2 regions of the uncultured Intestinibacter sp. genome follow, and region 1 is predicted to be linked to the other one. Evidence: predicted binding sites of a transcription regulator. Region 1 holds the regulator's gene; the other holds the start of a gene.

Region 1 (8,998 bases):
AGAAAAAGTAGCTAAATTTTTCTTTGTTGTAGGTGCTAGAAATGATGATGTTGAAAAAGTACAAAAATTAGCTGATGGATTGACTGAATACGCTAAGAAAAAATATCCTGATTTAATAATGCCAGTAGTATTAAAACCTTATGGTAGATTCAATCAAAGTATCTCAGACAATGCTATATTAGTAGAAGTAGGAAGTAATGGTACTACTACTGCAGAAGCTCAAGCGAGTGCAAAATATATAGCACAAGTAATAGATGGATATTTTAAAGAACAAAATATAAAAAATAATTGAGAAAGAATAAATAAATGCCTACATTAGATGAAAGAATAAATAATAGAAAAAATAAAAAGAAGAGAACAATAACTTTTAAAACATTATCTATAATTTTTATGATAAATATAGCTATAGGATGTATATTTTTTACAGATTATAATATGAATAAAAATCTTAATAAAAAATCAATAATAGATATGAATATAGAATTAATACAGAAAAAAATAAACTCTATAGAAGAAATTTTAAAAAATTTTAACTTAAATATAAAAGGATAGTACTATAATGATTGTATAAACTTGGAAAAATAAGGCTTAATATATGAATAAGTCTTATTTTTCTGTCATAACTTATATTTACAGAAAAGCTGATATATTATAAAATAAAATCTATGATTAAAATAATTTAAACTAAGTTTTAAGGAGGAAAAAAGGTGGACAATAAACAAAGTAGAACGAGAAATTTTAGTATTATTGCACATATAGACCATGGAAAGTCTACCTTGGCGGATAGATTAATTCAATATACAGGTTTAGTTAGTGATAGAGAAATGAAAAATCAGTTATTAGATAACATGGATTTAGAAAGAGAAAGAGGAATCACTATCAAATTACAAAATATAAGATTAAAATACAACGCTAAGGATGGAAATGAGTACTATCTAAACTTAATAGATACTCCAGGTCATGTCGACTTCAATTATGAGGTATCAAGAAGTTTAGCTGCGTGTGAAGGAGCTCTATTAGTAGTAGACGCTGCTCAAGGTGTAGAAGCACAAACATTAGCAAATGTATATTTAGCATTAGATCAAGATTTAGAAATATTACCAGTAATAAATAAAATAGATCTTCCAAGTGCTAGACCAGACGAAATAAAAGAAGAAATAGAAGATATTATAGGGCTTGATGCTAGTGAAGCTCCATTAGTATCAGCTAAAAGTGGTTTAAATATACAAGACGTATTAGAAGATATAGTAAATAATATACCTGCTCCAGAAGGTGATATAGAAAAACCATTAAAAGCTTTAATATTCGACTCATACTATGATGCTTATAAAGGTGTTGTAGCATATGTTAGAGTATTCGAAGGTGAAGTTAAAAAAGGTATGACAATCGAGATGATGAATACTAAAAAGAAATTCGAAGTTACAGAAGTAGGGGTTATGGCTCCACATCCAACTGAACTTGATAGCCTTCAAGCTGGAGATGTTGGATATATAGCAGCGAGTATAAAAGATATAAGAAGTTGTCATGTTGGTGATACTATAACAGATGCATCAAGACCTACAGAAGAAGCACTTCCAGGATACAAAAAAGCTACACCAATGGTTTACTGTGGTATTTATCCAGGTGAAGGTGAAAAATATGAAAATGTTAAAGATGCATTAGAAAAATTACAAGTAAACGATGCAGCATTAGAATTTGAACTTGAAACTTCTGCAGCATTAGGGTTCGGATTTAGATGTGGATTCTTAGGATTATTACACTTAGAAATAATAGAAGAGAGACTAGAAAGAGAATTCAACTTAAACCTAGTAACAACAGCTCCATCTGTTATATACAGAGTAACTAAGAATACTGGTGAAGTAGTTATGATACAAAACCCAACTAACTTACCAGACCCATCAGAAATAAAAATGATAGAAGAACCAATCGTAAAAGCTGACATAATAGTACCAAAAGACTATGTTGGTATAGTAATGGAATTATGTCAAGAGAGACGTGGAACTATGCATAATATGGAGTATATAGATCCTAAGAGAGTTATGTTACATTACGATTTACCACTAAATGAAGTTATATACGATTTCTTTGATGCATTAAAATCTAGAACAAGAGGATATGGTTCATTAGACTTTGAAATGAAAGGATATGTTCCATCTACACTAGTAAAACTAGATATATTAATAAATAAAGAACAAGTCGATGCACTAAGTTTTATAGTACATGAATCAAAAGCATATGCTAGAGGAAAAGCTATGTGTGAAAAACTTAAAAATGAAATACCAAGACATCAATTTGCTGTGCCAATACAAGCAGCTGTTGGAAATAAAATAATAGCTAGAGAAACTATAAGTGCTCTTAGAAAAGACGTACTTGCTAAATGTTACGGTGGGGATATATCTCGTAAGAAGAAACTTCTTGAAAAACAAAAAGAAGGTAAAAAACGTATGAGACAAATCGGAAACGTAGAAGTACCACAAAAAGCATTTATGGCAGTTTTAAAATTAGACGACTAGATTAAAATAAATAAAAGCTCTATAAAAGATGAAGTATCTATTTTATAGAGCTTTTTTAACATCATTTTTATACTATAATATAAGTTGAAAAGGGTTATAAAATAATATAAAATAAACTTATGCTAATACAGCATTTAAGCTTATTTTATAGCGCATAGGAAATTATATTTATGTAAAGTAAATCTTTAGGAGGGATGAGTTATTTTTATTATAATAGCAATCGTAGCAATAATAGTGGTTTTAAGCATAATTTTAATTAACAAAAATAAATCACAAAGACAACAAATCATCGATAAAATACCAATAAGAATAAGTCTAAATGGAATAAAGGGGAAATCTATAATAACTAATTTAGTCAGTAATATATTAATAGAAGCAGGTTATAAAGTTATAGGAAAAACTGCAAACGAATCTTCAGATATAATTTTAGGACTACAAAATGGTTCAGATGATGAATATTCAAAATTACAACATAAAACTAATAATGATAAATTTTCAGTTTTAAAAAATGCATCAGAGTTAGGCGTCGATGCTGTAATTTATGAAAATATAGATGCAGATTCAGCTTCTAAAAAAGTATCTAAATTTAATGAGCTAAATGAAAATATAGCTGTTATAAGTGAGATTTCTGAGGATTATGTAGAAGAAGATGATAAACTTGTTCAATCATTTGCGCAAGTTATACCTTATGAAGGATATTTAGTAACAACTAACAATAATTACACAGATTATTTTAAAAGTATAGCAAGAGAGAGAAATACTAAAGTAATAATTGCGGATAACTCAAAGATTACATATAAATACTTAGATTTATTTGATTATGATGATGTATCTGTAGAAAATGCTGCCTTATCTATTGCTGTAGGAGAAGCACTAGGAATAGATGAAAAAACATGCCTTAGAGGTATGGTAAATATAAATACAAAAAGGTAAACTTATTTTTTAAGTTTACCTTTTTTAATTTTAAGGTAATTATATATTATCTAAAGCAATGTAGTAAGTCTGTTGATGAATTTTTAATTAAAAAAATAAGTTATTTTATATAGAGTGATTATAATTTATAATAGCAATAGAATGTATACTTATAATTTCATTGTGAAAACTATAAATAAGATAATAAAAACTTATAAAAGCTATAAGAAATAAAAATAGAGAGGGTGATTTTTTGCTTGGATTATACATACATATACCTTTTTGCGTGCAAAAATGTAAATACTGCGATTTTAATTCATATAAAATGATAGTAAATGAAAAAGATAGATTTTTATCTGATTTAAAAAAAGAGATGGCTTTATATAAAAATAAAGATAGAAAAATAAATAGCATATTTTTTGGTGGAGGGACGCCTAGCATATTAAACAATAATGACATGCAATTTATAATGGACGAAATAAAAGAAAACTTCTCTATAGATGAAGATGCAGAAATATCAATGGAGTGCAACCCAGGTACACTTACAGAAGATAAACTAAAATTTATGAGAAGTATTGGAGTAAATAGACTTAGTATAGGACTTCAAGCTGTGCAAGAAAATTTACTTAGATATATAGGTAGAATACATAATTATGAACAATTTGAAAAAAACTATTTAGAAGCTAGAAAAGTAGGATTTAAAAATATAAATATAGATTTAATGTATAATCTTCCACATCAAACTTTTGAAGATTGGAAAGAAACTCTACATAAAATAGTAAGCTTGAATCCAGAACATATATCAGCGTATTCTCTAATTTTAGAAGAAGGAACTAAATTATACGACATGTATATGAAAAAAGAGTTTGATCTTGGTGATGAAGATGAAGATATAAAAATGTATGAATATGCTATAAATTATTTAAAAGAAAATGGATATAATCAATATGAGATATCAAATTATGCTAAAGTGGGATATGAATGCAAGCATAACATATTATATTGGAAATGTAAAAATTACATAGGATTAGGACCGGGAGCATCTGGATATATTAATAATGTTAGATACAACAATGTACAAAGTTTAGATGATTATCATGAAAAATTATTACAAAATCAAAAGCCTATAGATTTCTTTGAAACTCTTACTCAAAAAGACGAAATAGAAGAAAAGATTATCATGGGACTTAGAATGAATGAAGGTATAATTTTTAAAGATTTTGAGGAATTTGAAATAAACTTTGAAGAAAAATATAAAGAACAAATAGCTAAACATTTAAATTTAGAATTAATAGAAATGACACAGGGCGGATTTAAATTTACTCAAAAGGGAAGAGAAATATCAAATAATATTTTTTTAGATTATATAGATTAAATAAAAACTGTTGACAAAAATAAAAATAAGTGTTATATAATATATATAATCTTTTTAGCACTCGAAAATAGTGAGTGCTAACAGCAGGGAGGAAATGAAAAATGGAACTTAATGAAAGAAAAATGAAAATCCTCAAAGCGATAGTTAAAGATTATATTGAAACAGCTGAAGCTGTAGGATCTAGAACAATTTCTAAAAAGCATAATCTTGGAGTTAGCGCTGCGACTATAAGAAATGAAATGGCGGATTTGGAAGAATTGGGATATTTAGTTCAGCCACATACATCAGCAGGAAGGGTGCCAACAGAAAAAGGTTATAAATTATATGTAGATTTGTTGATGGGAACTAATGAATTAAATGATAGCGACAAAGAAATAATTGAAAAATGTGTAGAAAGCAACATGAATCACATACAAGATTTAATTCATGAAACTTCTAAGATGTTATCACAGCTTACTAATTACACAACTATAGGTACTACTAAAATAGTAAAACCAAGTGTGATTAAACATATCCAACTAGTTAACATGGGTGAACACAGTATATTATTAATTGTTGTAACAGATATTGGAGATATTAAAAAGACTGATATTCCTACTAAAAAGTATTTAGATCAAGCTAAGTTGAATATAATTTCTGATAATCTTACTAAAAAGCTTGCAGGAAAAAGTATAACAGATATTGATAACAATTTAATAGCTTTTATAAAATATGAAATAGGAGAATACTCTTCTATAGTGGATAAATTGCTTAGCGTATTAAATTCAAATGTATCAGATGATGATGTATCGATAACATTAAACGGTGTTACAAACATACTTGATTATCCAGAATTTAATGATGTATTAAAAGCTAGAAGCTTTTTAGACATGCTTGAAACAAAAGAAACAGTAGCTAAAATAATACAATCAAAAGGAATATTAAAAGACAATACCAATATAATAATTGGTAGTGATAATGACTGTCAACAAGCCCAAGACTGTAGTGTTGTAACAGCTACATACAAAGTAGACAATGAGCAAATCGGACGTATAAGTTTTATAGGTCCAACGAGAATGGATTATTCTAGAATATATTCGATAATAAATTATATGAATATATTGCTTAATAATAAATAGAAAAATAAAAGAATCGAGGGGTGTAATATCTTGGAAAATAAAGATGTACAATCTGAAGTTAAAAACGATACTAACACTTCAGTTGAAGAACAAGCGGCTGAGGAAGTAAAAACACAACAAACTGAAGATGATAATGTAACAGATATAAATTCTAAATTAGAAGAAAAGAAAGTTGAAGATAAAATAAAAGACTTAGAATCTAAAGTAGAAGCATCTGAAGATAAATATAGAAGACTTCAAGCAGAATATTCTAACTATATTAGAAGAACACAACAAGAAAAAGAGACAATTGGCGTATTTGCTAATGAAAAAATAATAACTGAATTAATACCAGTTATAGATAATATGGAAAGAGCATTAGATGCTTGCCCAGATAAAGAAGAAGCTCTTTATAAAGGTGTAGATTTAGTTTATAAACAACTAAAAGATTCATTAGTAAAATTTGGTGTTGAAGAAATAGAAGCAGAAGATGCTGATTTCGATCCAAATGTTCACATGGCAGTAATGCAAGAAAACATAGATGGAGTAGAACCAAACAAAGTTGTTATGGTACTACAAAAAGGATACAAACTTGGTGCAAAAGTAATAAGACCAACAATGGTTAAAGTATCTTGCTAATAAATTTGTAAATAATAAATAGCTAATAATTGAAAATAGCTAACAAATTAAATAAATTAATTAAAATGAAAATTCCAGGAGGCGTATTAACATGGCAAAAGTAATAGGTATAGATTTAGGTACAACAAACTCTTGTGTAGCAGTTTTAGAAGGTGGAGAACCTCAAATAATAGCAAATAACGAAGGTATGAGAACTACACCATCAGTAGTAGCATTTACAAAAGATGGTGAAAGAATAGTAGGGGAACCTGCAAAAAGACAAGCAGTTACAAATGCAGAAAGAACTGTAACTTCAATAAAAACTCATATGGGTACAGATTACAAAGTAGATATAGATGGTAAAGGATATACTCCACAAGAAATATCAGCTATAATACTTCAAAAATTAAAATCAGATGCAGAAAGTTACTTAGGTCAAACAGTAACAGAAGCAGTTATAACTGTTCCAGCATACTTCACAGATGCTCAAAGACAAGCAACTAAAGATGCAGGTAGAATAGCAGGACTTGACGTTAAAAGAATAATAAACGAACCAACTGCTGCAGCTCTTGCTTACGGTATGGATAAATTAGACGAAGAAAAGAAAATATTAGTATTTGACTTAGGTGGAGGTACTTTCGACGTATCAATACTTGAAATAGGTGACGGTACTTTCGAAGTTTTAGCTACTGCTGGTAACAACAGATTAGGTGGAGACGACTTCGATAAAGTTATAATAGATTACTTAGCTGACGAATTCAAAAAAGCTGAAGGTGTTGATTTAAGATCAGACAAAATGGCATTACAAAGATTAAAAGAAGCTGCTGAAAAAGCTAAAAAAGAATTATCTTCAACAATGTCAACTAACATAAATCTACCATTCATAACTGCAACTGCAGAAGGACCAAAACACATGAATATAGATTTATCAAGAGCTAAATTCAACGAATTAACTGCTGATTTAGTAGAAAAAACTATGGGACCAACTAAGAGTGCTTTAGCTGATGCTGGACTTTCAGTTTCAGAAATAGACGACGTATTATTAGTAGGTGGTTCAACAAGAATACCTGCAGTTCAAGAAGCTGTTAAAAACTTCATAGGAAAAGAACCTCACAAAGGTATAAACCCAGATGAATGTGTTGCTGCTGGTGCTGCTATACAAGCTGGTGTTTTAACTGGTGAAGTTAACGACTTATTATTATTAGATGTTACTCCATTATCATTAGGTATAGAAACTATGGGTAACGTAATGACTAAAATAATAGAAAGAAATACTACTATACCAACTAAAAAATCTCAAGTATTCTCAACTGCTGCAGATAACCAAACTGCTGTTGATATACACGTATTACAAGGTGAAAGATCAATGGCTTACGATAATACTACATTAGGTAGATTCCAATTATCTGAAATACCACCAGCTCCAAGAGGAATACCTCAAATAGAAGTTACTTTCGATATAGATGCTAATGGTATAGTTCACGTTACTGCTAAAGATTTAGGAACTGGAAAAGAACAAAAAGTTACTATAACTTCAGGAACTAACTTATCAGAAGAAGAAATAGAAAGAAAAGTTAAAGAAGCAGAAATGAATGCTGAAGCTGATAAACAAAAGAAAGAAAAAATAGAAGCATTAAACCAAGCTGAATCAACTATTTATCAAACTGAAAAAACTTTAAACGAATTAGGAGATAAAGTAAGTGCAGAAGATAAATCAGCTATAGAAAGTGCTTTAGAAAACTTAAAAGCAGTTAAAGATAAAGAAAGCGCAACAGCTGAAGAATTAAAAACTGCAATGGATGAAGTAATGAACAAATTCCATAAAATATCTGAACAAATGTATCAACAAGCTCAAGCAGCACAAGGTGCAGAAGCTCAAGATGCTGGTTATGACCAAGGTTCAAACGCTGGAAATGGCGATGACAACGTAGTAGATGCAGATTTTACAGAAGTTGATGATAAATAGGTTACAAAGACAGAGTATTTGTGTATAATAAAATTAACGTACTTTTTAAAAGTACTTAGTAAAGAAGATTAGTCTGTTAAAATAAATTTATAATAGCTTGTAGTTTAACATTCTACAAGCTATTATTTTGTAAGATGTAAAGGTGGTGAAATCCTTGAGTGAAAAAAGAGATTACTATGAGGTACTTGGTGTAGGCAAAGACGCAGACGCTAAAGAGATTAAAAAAGCTTATAGAAAATTAGCAATGAAATATCACCCAGACAAAAATCCTGGTGATAAAGATGCTGAAGAAAAATTCAAAGAAATAAATGAAGCTTATGAAGTTCTTTCTGATGAAGAAAAAAGAAGTACTTATGATAGATTTGGACACGACGGATTAAATGGTCAAGGCGGATTTGGCGGCGGTCAAGGATTCGGCGGATTCGGAGGAAGTGGCTTCGGTGGATTCGAAGATATATTCGGAGACATATTCGGTTCTAGCTTTGGAGGTGGATTCGGAAGTTCTTCATCTAGAAGA
Region 2 (8,998 bases), on a different contig from region 1:
TTCGGTATACAAACATTAGGAAATATAATCTTTATTTCAGCATTAGTAGGTGGTTTATATTACCTAGGAATATTAGGATTTATAGTTAAAATAATAGGAACAATCGTTGGGAAACTATTAGGAACAAGTAAAGTTGAAAGTTTCGTAGCAGTTGCCAATATGTTCTTAGGACAAACAGAAAGTCCAATATTAGTAAGTAAATATCTAAGATCTATGACAGAAAGTGAAATAATGGTTGTTTTAATATCTGGAATGGGTAGTATGTCTGCTACAATAATAGGTGGATATGTTGCATTAGGAATACCTATGGAATATATCTTAATAGCAAGTGCATTAGTTCCATTTGGAAGTATAGCGATATCAAAAATGTTATTACCAGAATTAGAAGAAGTACAAAATATTGAAGATGTAAGCATAGATAATAAAGGTGATAATGAAAATCTTATAGGAGCTATAGCAGAAGGTGCAATGAATGGTCTTCAAAGTGCTTTAGCAATAGGAGCATCTTTAATAGCTATAATCGGTTTAGTAGCATTAGTAAATGGTATCCTAGGTGTATTTGGTATAACTCTACAACAAATATTCTCATATATATTCTCACCAATAGGATTCTTAATGGGACTTGATGGAGGAGAAATACTTAGAGCAGGACAATTATTAGGTGAAAAATTAGTATTAAATGAATTTGTTGCATTCCAATCATTAGGAGAAGTAATAAAATCATTAGACTATAGAACTGGTTTAGTTATGGCTATTTCACTTTGTGGTTTTGCAAATATATCAAGTATGGGAATTTGTATATCAGGTATATCTGCATTATGTCCAGATAAAAGAAAAGTTCTATCAAAATTAGCATTTAAAGCTATGATAGGTGGATTTGCAGTAAGTGTATTAAGTTCAATGGTAGTTGGATTAATAACACTATTCTAAAATTAATTTATTTAGGAAGTGATAGATATGAAAAAATACAATAGAGTCTTTGTCTTAGTAATTGATTCATTAGGAATAGGACAAGATGATACTTCTAAAAACTATGGAGATATAAATGTAGATACATTACTACATATATCAGAATCAGTAGATTCATTCAAAATACCGAATCTACAAAAACTTGGATTAGCAAACCTACATCCAATAAAACATGTTGATAAAATAGAACATCCACTAGGTTATCAAATGAAACTTAAAGAAGCTAGTATAGGTAAAGATACAATGACTGGTCACTGGGAGATGATGGGACTTCATATAACAAAACCATTTAAGACTTTCACAGATACAGGATTCCCACAAGAATTACTAGATGAATTAACAGAAAAAACAGGTCACAAAATAGTAGGAAACAAAAGTGCAAGTGGAACAGAGATACTAGACGAACTTGGTGAACACCAAATGAAAACTGGTGATATGATAGTTTACACTTCAGCAGATTCTGTTTTACAAATATGTGGACATGAAGAAACTTTTGGTCTAGATGAACTTTACAGATGTTGTGAAATAGCTAGAGAATTAACTCTTAGAGATGAATACAAAGTAGGTAGAGTAATCGCAAGACCATACGTTGGAACAGGAAAAGGACACTTCACTCGTACAAGCAACAGACATGACTATGCATTAAAACCATATGGAAGAACTGTTTTAAACGAGCTAAAAGACAACGGATATGACGTTATATCTGTAGGAAAAATAAGCGATATATACGATGGTGAAGGAATAACTGAATCTAACAAATCTAAATCTTCTGTTCATGGAATGGAACAAACATTAGAAATAATGGATAAAGATTTTAAAGGATTATGTTTTGTAAACTTAGTTGATTTCGATGCTTTATGGGGACACAGAAGAAATCCTGTTGGATATGCTCAAGAACTTGAAAAATTCGACGTTAACTTAGGAAAAGTTATAGATAAATTAGGGGAAGATGATTTATTAATAATAACTGCAGACCATGGTAATGATCCAACATATGAAGGAACTGACCACACTCGTGAATACGTTCCATTCTTAGCTTATTCACCAGCTATGAAAAAAGGTGGAATATTAGAAGAAAAAGATACTTTTGCAACGATAGGTGCAACAATAGCTGACAACTTCAATATAAATATGCCAGAAAACACAATAGGGACATCAGTATTAGAAGAACTTGTATAATAAGTAATTTCAATACTAAAATTAAGAAAAAACTAATCAATATAGTTAGTTTATAAATAAATTAAAATATAGGTAAAAGGCAATATAAGCTAAAGAAAGTAGGTAGTATAATGAATACAGCAGAAATATTAAAACACGTGGATCATACATTATTAAAGCCAGTAGCAACATGGGAAGATATACAAAAAATATGTGATGAATCAATAGAATACAACACAGCATCAATATGTATACCAGCTTGTTACATATCTCGTATAAATGAAAAATACGGAGATAAAGTTAACATATGTACAGTAGTAGGGTTCCCTGTTGGATACTCAACAACAGAAGCAAAAGTTTTAGAGGCTAAACAAGCTATAGAAAACGGAGCAAACGAAGTAGATATGGTAATAAACATATCAGATGTTAAAAATGGAGATTATGACAAAGTTACAGCTGAGATTAAAGCAATAAAAGAAGCTGTAGGAGATAAAATATTAAAAGTTATAATCGAAACTTGTTTCTTAACAGGAGAAGAAAAAATAGCTATGTGTAAATGTGTTACAGATGCAAAAGCAGACTACATAAAAACCTCAACTGGATTTGGAACTGCTGGTGCAACTATAGAAGATATAAAATTATTCAAACAACACATAGGAGAAAATGTAAAAATAAAAGCTGCAGGTGGAGTTAAAACTGTAGAAGACCTTGAAATGTTTATAAATGAAGGTTGTGAAAGAATAGGAACAAGTTCTGCAATAAACTTAATAAAAGGTAAAGAAGCACAAGGATACTAAAATAAAGAGGAAATAGATATGCGTTTTGTAGATGTTATAAATAAAAAAAGATATAACGAAGAATTAACAGACCAAGAAATTCAATTTTTTGTAGATGGTGTAACAGATGGATCTATACCTGATTATCAAATAAGTTCATTACTTATGGCTATAGTTTTAAATGGAATGAACGAAAGAGAAACTTCATACTTAGCTAAAGCTATGATGAACAGTGGTGATGTAATAGACTTATCTTCAATAGAAGGTATAAAAGCTGACAAACACTCAACTGGTGGAGTTGGCGATAAAACATCAATGGCATTAGGTCCACTAGTTGCAGCTTGTGGATTAAAAGTAGCAAAAATGTCTGGTCGTGGACTTGGACATACAGGTGGAACACTTGACAAATTAGAATCTATAGAAGGATTCAATTGTTTCTTAACAGAAGAACAATTCAAAAAACAAGTTTCAGAAGTTGGAATAGCTATAATAGGTCAAACTGGAGATTTAGTACCAGCTGACAAAAAATTATATGCTTTAAGAGACGTTACTGGAACTGTTGAATCTATTCCGCTAATTGCATCATCAATAATGTCTAAAAAATTAGCATCTGGTTCAGATACTATATTATTAGACGTTAAATATGGTGAAGGTGCATTTATGCATACTATAGAAGATGCAACAAAATTAGCAGAAGCTATGATATCTATAGGAAATAGCTTAGGTAGAAATACAATGGCTATGATAACAGATATGAACCAACCTTTAGGAAACACTATAGGTAATGCAATTGAAATAAGAGAAGCAATAGAGACATTAAAAGGTCATGGACCAGCAGATTTTACAGAACTTTGTATGCAAGCTGCTGAAATAATGCTAATTCAAGGAAAAGTTGCGAAAGATAAAGACGAAGCTAGGGTAATGTTAGATGAAGCGGTATCTTCAGGAAGAGCATTCGAAGTATTTAAAGAAATGGTTAAAGCTCAAGGTGGTAACGTAGATATGATAGAAAATCCAGCGTTATTACCACAATCTAAGTTTAAAACAGAGATAAAAAGCAAAGAATCAGGAAATGTTAAATTACTTCACTCAGAAAAACTTGGTATACTAGCTATGCAACTTGGTGCAGGTAGAGCAACTAAAGAAGAAGATGTAAATCATGCTGTTGGAATCGAGCTTGCTTGCAAACGTGGAGATAAAGTTAATGAAGGTGAAACAATATGCGTTGTTTATCACGATGAAGAACTAAAACCACAATGGATTGATGAACTTTATCATGCATTTGAATTAACTGATGAGGAAGTTGCACCTCAACCAATAATAGAAAAAGTATTATCATAATAAATATAAAAATTATATAAATTTATGATTATATTTTAGATATAAATAGGATATTAGAATAGATTATCTATTTTAATATCCTATTTTTTTTAATTCTAAGGAAAATCTACATTATCTGGTTTGTGGATAATGTAGATTTTCCAACTTATTACCTGAAGCAACGGACGAAGTCGTTGGCGCCATGAGCGAAGCGAATTTTGATAAAAATCTTATAATTTATCTTAAAGATTTAATATAAAGGTAATTTTTTTATAATAGAATTATATACAAATTAATTGATAGTACATATACAATAAATTTTATATGTAAAAATAAATAAATGTAAATCGATAAGTGTAAAATAAAAAGCAAATGTTTGCAAAAATGATAAAAATTGGTTAATATATATAAGGCAGAAAAAATTACAAAGGGAGATTTTTATGGGGAATAAAATGAAAAAGAGTAAGCTGCTAAAATTTATAGGGATGATTTTAGTTTTAGCGGTAGTAGTTTTTTCGAGTATTATGGCATATAAAGAGGTTATAATACCTAAAAAATACAATAAATATATAGAATTAGGGAATGAACATATAGCTGAAGAACATTATAGACAAGCAATATATGATTTTGAGAGTGCACTTAGGATAGATAAAAATAGTATAGAAGCACTCTTGGGACTCTCCAAAAGTTATGTAGGGATAAGTGATGATGAAAAAGTTAAAGAATGTGTTATGAAAGCACAATCTTTAGATTTAAAGGATGAAAACTTAGTTTTAGAAATTTTAGACATAGTGAGTAAAAATGACAGAGAAACGATAAGAACAGTTGTTGAAAATTATATAGAAGAAGTCGGATATGATAATGTATCAGAAAGATTTCAATTAACTGTATTTCAAATGACAAATAAGAATGAATTAAGTGAATGTATTGATAGAGCTGAAACCATCTACGAAAAATTAGATAGAGGCAAGGTTAATAATGAGTTATTAGACTATAAAGTAACATTAGATGCGTATATAAAAACAGGAAAAGAAGTTAATGATGGGTATTTTTATACACAAGATGAAGTTAATCAAATGACAGAAGCATTGAAAAAACTGATATCTAGATTTAGTGAGGTTTAGCAGGGATTAACTGCTTTTATCTAATATATATAACGAGGGAGAAATTTATGAACAACAATCAATCAAAAAACGCAGCCCATTAATTATTGTGGTAGCAATTGTAGCTTTAATGGCAGTAGCATTTTCAGGAATTACTGTCTATGCTAAGGTTATACAACCTAAAAAATACGGGGAATATATTGAGCAAGGGAATCAATATTTCTTCTTATTTCCCAGATAAGGCACAAGAAATAAGAAATTATAGAAATGCTTTTGAACAAGAAAAATATAATAGAGAACAAAGTGCAATTGAAGATGCTAAATTAGCTGGTGGCGGAAATGGATGGGTCTTAGATGTAATAAGTCAGAATAGAGATAGTGCCAGAGAGAAATGCTATGAAGTAATAAATAAATATATGTAAAAACAAAAACTTCAGCCAAAACAGGCTGAAGTTTTTTTATTTAATCTTATAATTAAGTTATTTATAAGCTAATATTGATATAAATAATATATAAGTTGATAAATTTAGGGGTGAATAATATGAAAATAAAAATTTTTAAAGATTTTATTGGAGACGGATTTGAAACTACAGAGATAGAAAATACGGTAAATAATTTTATAAAAGACAAGCAAGTTATTGATATAAAGCCAACTATGATTTATGATCATGAGATTGGAGAAGGATTTATAACTATAACTATATTGTATGATGATATTAAAAATAAAAATAACGATTATAAGTTATTGTAATTAATCTACCTAACCAGGGTATAATTAAAATAATATTAAAAAATAGATAAAGTAAGAGGAGAAATCATAATGAAAGTAACACAACAAGGTAACACTGTAATATTAGAAGACGTAAAAAATTTTAACCCTAAACATATATTTGAATGTGGACAATGTTTCAGATGGATAAAACAAGAAGATGACTCATACACAGGTGTGGCAATGGGCAAAGTGATAAACGTTAAACAAGAAGGAAACAAAATATATTTAGATAATACAACAAAAGAAGATTTTGATAACATATGGTATGACTACTTCGACTTAGGAAGAGATTATGAATCAATGGTAAATACATTAAAAGTAATGGATGAGCATTTAGAAAAGGCTACAGAATTTGGCGAAGGAATAAGAATATTAAAACAAGATGGATGGGAAATGCTTATTTCTTTCATAATATCTGCAAATAATAGAATTCCAATGATACAAAGAGCTATAAATAACTTATCAAAAAACTTTGGAACATATATAGGAGAGTATAAAAATCAAGAATACTATGCATTCCCGACACCACAACAATTAAACAAAGCAACTATAGAAGAAATTAGAGCATGTTCAACAGGGTTTAGAGATAAATATATAAAATCAACTGCTCAAATAGTAAATGATGAAAATATAGATGTACTAGAATATAGAAAATTACCAACGGCTGAATGTTTAAAAGAATTACTTAAATTTAATGGAGTTGGTCCAAAAGTAGCTGATTGTATAGCTTTATTTGGTATGCAAAAATACGATACATTCCCTGTTGATGTTTGGGTAAAGAGAGTAATGCAAGAATTCTACGTTGAAGAGGATTTAAGTTTAACTAAAATTAGAAAATTTGGTATAGAGAAATTCGGAGATTTAGCAGGATTTGCACAACAATATTTATTCTATTATGCAAGAGAATTTGGTATAGGAAGATAATTTTTATAAAAGTAATAGAGGATATATTAAAACAAAAAAGAATATATAAAAGCATGCGAAATTTTATTTGAAAAAATTTACTGTAAACTCATAACAATTTGAAAAAAAATCCAATTATAGGTTGAAAAAATGAGTAAAATAGTATAATATAATAATTGTTAGCACTCTTAGTTAAAGAGTGATAAAATTGGAAAATAATAAATAAATTCTATACAAAAAGAATTTTTAAGATGTACTTAACACAAAGATTTTTATATAAATAGGAGGAATGGGACATGAAAATAAGACCATTAGCAGACAGAGTTGTCATTAAAAAATTTGAAGCTGAAGAAAAAACTGCAAGCGGTATAGTATTACCAACAGCAGCTAAAGAACAACCACAAATGGCTGAAGTTATAGAAGTAGGACCAGGTGGTATAGTAGATGGAAACGAAGTAAAAATGGAAGTTAAAGTAGGAGATAAAGTTATCTTCTCTAAATACGCTGGAAATGAAATAAAAGCAGATGGGGAAAATTACATAATATTAAGACAAAGCGATATATTAGCTATAGTAGAATTATAATATTATAAGTAGGAGGATGAATTAACATGCCAAAAGAAATTAAATTTGCAGAAGATACTAGAAGAGCTCTTGAAAGAGGGGTAAATAAATTAGCAGATACAGTTAAAGTTACATTAGGACCAAAAGGTAGAAATGTTATACTTGATAAAATGTATGGTGTTCCACTAATAACAAATGATGGTGTAACAATAGCTAAAGAAATAGAATTAGAAGACAGATTTGAAAATATGGGTGCTCAACTTGTTAAACAAGTTGCAACTAAAACTAATGATGTAGCTGGTGATGGGACTACTACAGCAACAGTTTTAGCTCAAGCAATCATAAGAGAAGGTCTTAAAAACGTAACAGCTGGAGCAAACCCAATCTTAATAAGAAAAGGTATAGCTAAAGCTGTAGAAGTAGCAGTTGAAGAATTAAAAAATCAATCAAGAATAGTTGAAACTGACGAAGCAATAGCTCAAGTTGGTGCTGTATCTTCAGGTGATGATGAAATAGGTCAATTAATAGCTGAAGCAATGAAAGTTGTTGGTAGAGATGGTGTTATAACTGTTGAAGAATCAAAAACTATGAAAACTGAATTAGATACTGTTGAAGGTATGCAATTTGACAGAGGATTTGTTTCTGCATACATGGTAACAGATGTTGATAAAATGGAAGCTGTTTTAAACGATCCTTTCATATTAATAACTGACAAGAAAATATCTAACATTCAAGAAATATTACCATTACTTGAACAATTAGTTAAAACAGGTAAAAAATTATTAATAATAGCTGAAGACGTTGAAGGTGAAGCATTATCTACATTAGTAGTTAATAAATTAAGAGGAACATTTGATGTTGTTGCTGTTAAAGCTCCTGGATTCGGTGACAGAAGAAAACAAATGTTAGAAGATATAGCAATACTTACTGGAGGTACAGTAATATCTTCAGAAGTTGGTTACGAATTAAAAGAAGCTGACTTAAGCATGTTAGGTAGAGCATCTTCAATAAAAGTAACAAAAGACAGCACTACAATAGTTGATGGAGCTGGAGAAAAAGCTAACATAGAAAACAGAATAAACCAAATAAAACATTTAGCTGAAGAAACTACTTCTGATTTTGATAGAGAAAAATTAATGGAAAGACTAGCTAAATTATCTGGTGGAGTTGCAGTAGTTAAAGTTGGTGCAGCTACAGAAGTTGAAATGAAAGAAAAGAAATTAAGAATAGAAGATGCTTTAAATGCAACTAAAGCTGCTGTTGAAGAAGGTATAGTTGCTGGTGGTGGTACTGCACTTGTAAGTGTTATACCAGCAGTAGAAAAATTAATATCTGAATTAGATGGCGAAGAAGCTATAGGTGCTAAAATAATAAGAAAAGCATTAGAAGAACCATTAAGACAAATAGCAATAAATGCAGGTCTTGAAGGTGCTG

Evidence for each region. Region 1 encodes HrcA, which represses chaperone genes, less so after heat shock. Its sites were predicted from a motif close to TTAGCACTCNNNNNNNNNGAGTGCTAA; they were not measured.
Region 2: a site for HrcA is predicted at 7,181-7,207, ahead of groES (co-chaperone GroES). Genes of this name have one in related genera too.

The regions. Positions count from the first base shown of each region.
Region 1 is NZ_CABQXJ010000013.1:23,475-32,472, reverse strand. Features, by position in the region: gene spoIIP (stage II sporulation protein P) at 1-292, shown strand, start outside; gene RDX53_RS04085 (hypothetical protein) at 307-552, shown strand; gene lepA (translation elongation factor 4) at 708-2,513, shown strand; gene RDX53_RS04075 (hypothetical protein) at 2,748-3,446, shown strand; gene hemW (radical SAM family heme chaperone HemW) at 3,679-4,800, shown strand; gene hrcA (heat-inducible transcriptional repressor HrcA) at 4,902-5,918, shown strand; gene grpE (nucleotide exchange factor GrpE) at 5,949-6,536, shown strand; gene dnaK (molecular chaperone DnaK) at 6,628-8,481, shown strand; gene dnaJ (molecular chaperone DnaJ) at 8,636-8,998, shown strand, end outside.
Region 2 is NZ_CABQXJ010000048.1:12,297-21,294, reverse strand. Features, by position in the region: gene RDX53_RS09420 (NupC/NupG family nucleoside CNT transporter) at 1-930, shown strand, start outside; gene deoB (phosphopentomutase) at 958-2,148, shown strand; gene deoC (deoxyribose-phosphate aldolase) at 2,259-2,924, shown strand; gene RDX53_RS09405 (pyrimidine-nucleoside phosphorylase) at 2,943-4,244, shown strand; gene RDX53_RS09400 (hypothetical protein) at 4,676-5,347, shown strand; gene RDX53_RS09395 (hypothetical protein) at 5,527-5,748, shown strand; gene RDX53_RS09390 (hypothetical protein) at 5,868-6,077, shown strand; gene RDX53_RS09385 (DNA-3-methyladenine glycosylase) at 6,147-7,022, shown strand; gene groES (co-chaperone GroES) at 7,298-7,585, shown strand; gene groL (chaperonin GroEL) at 7,612-8,998, shown strand, end outside.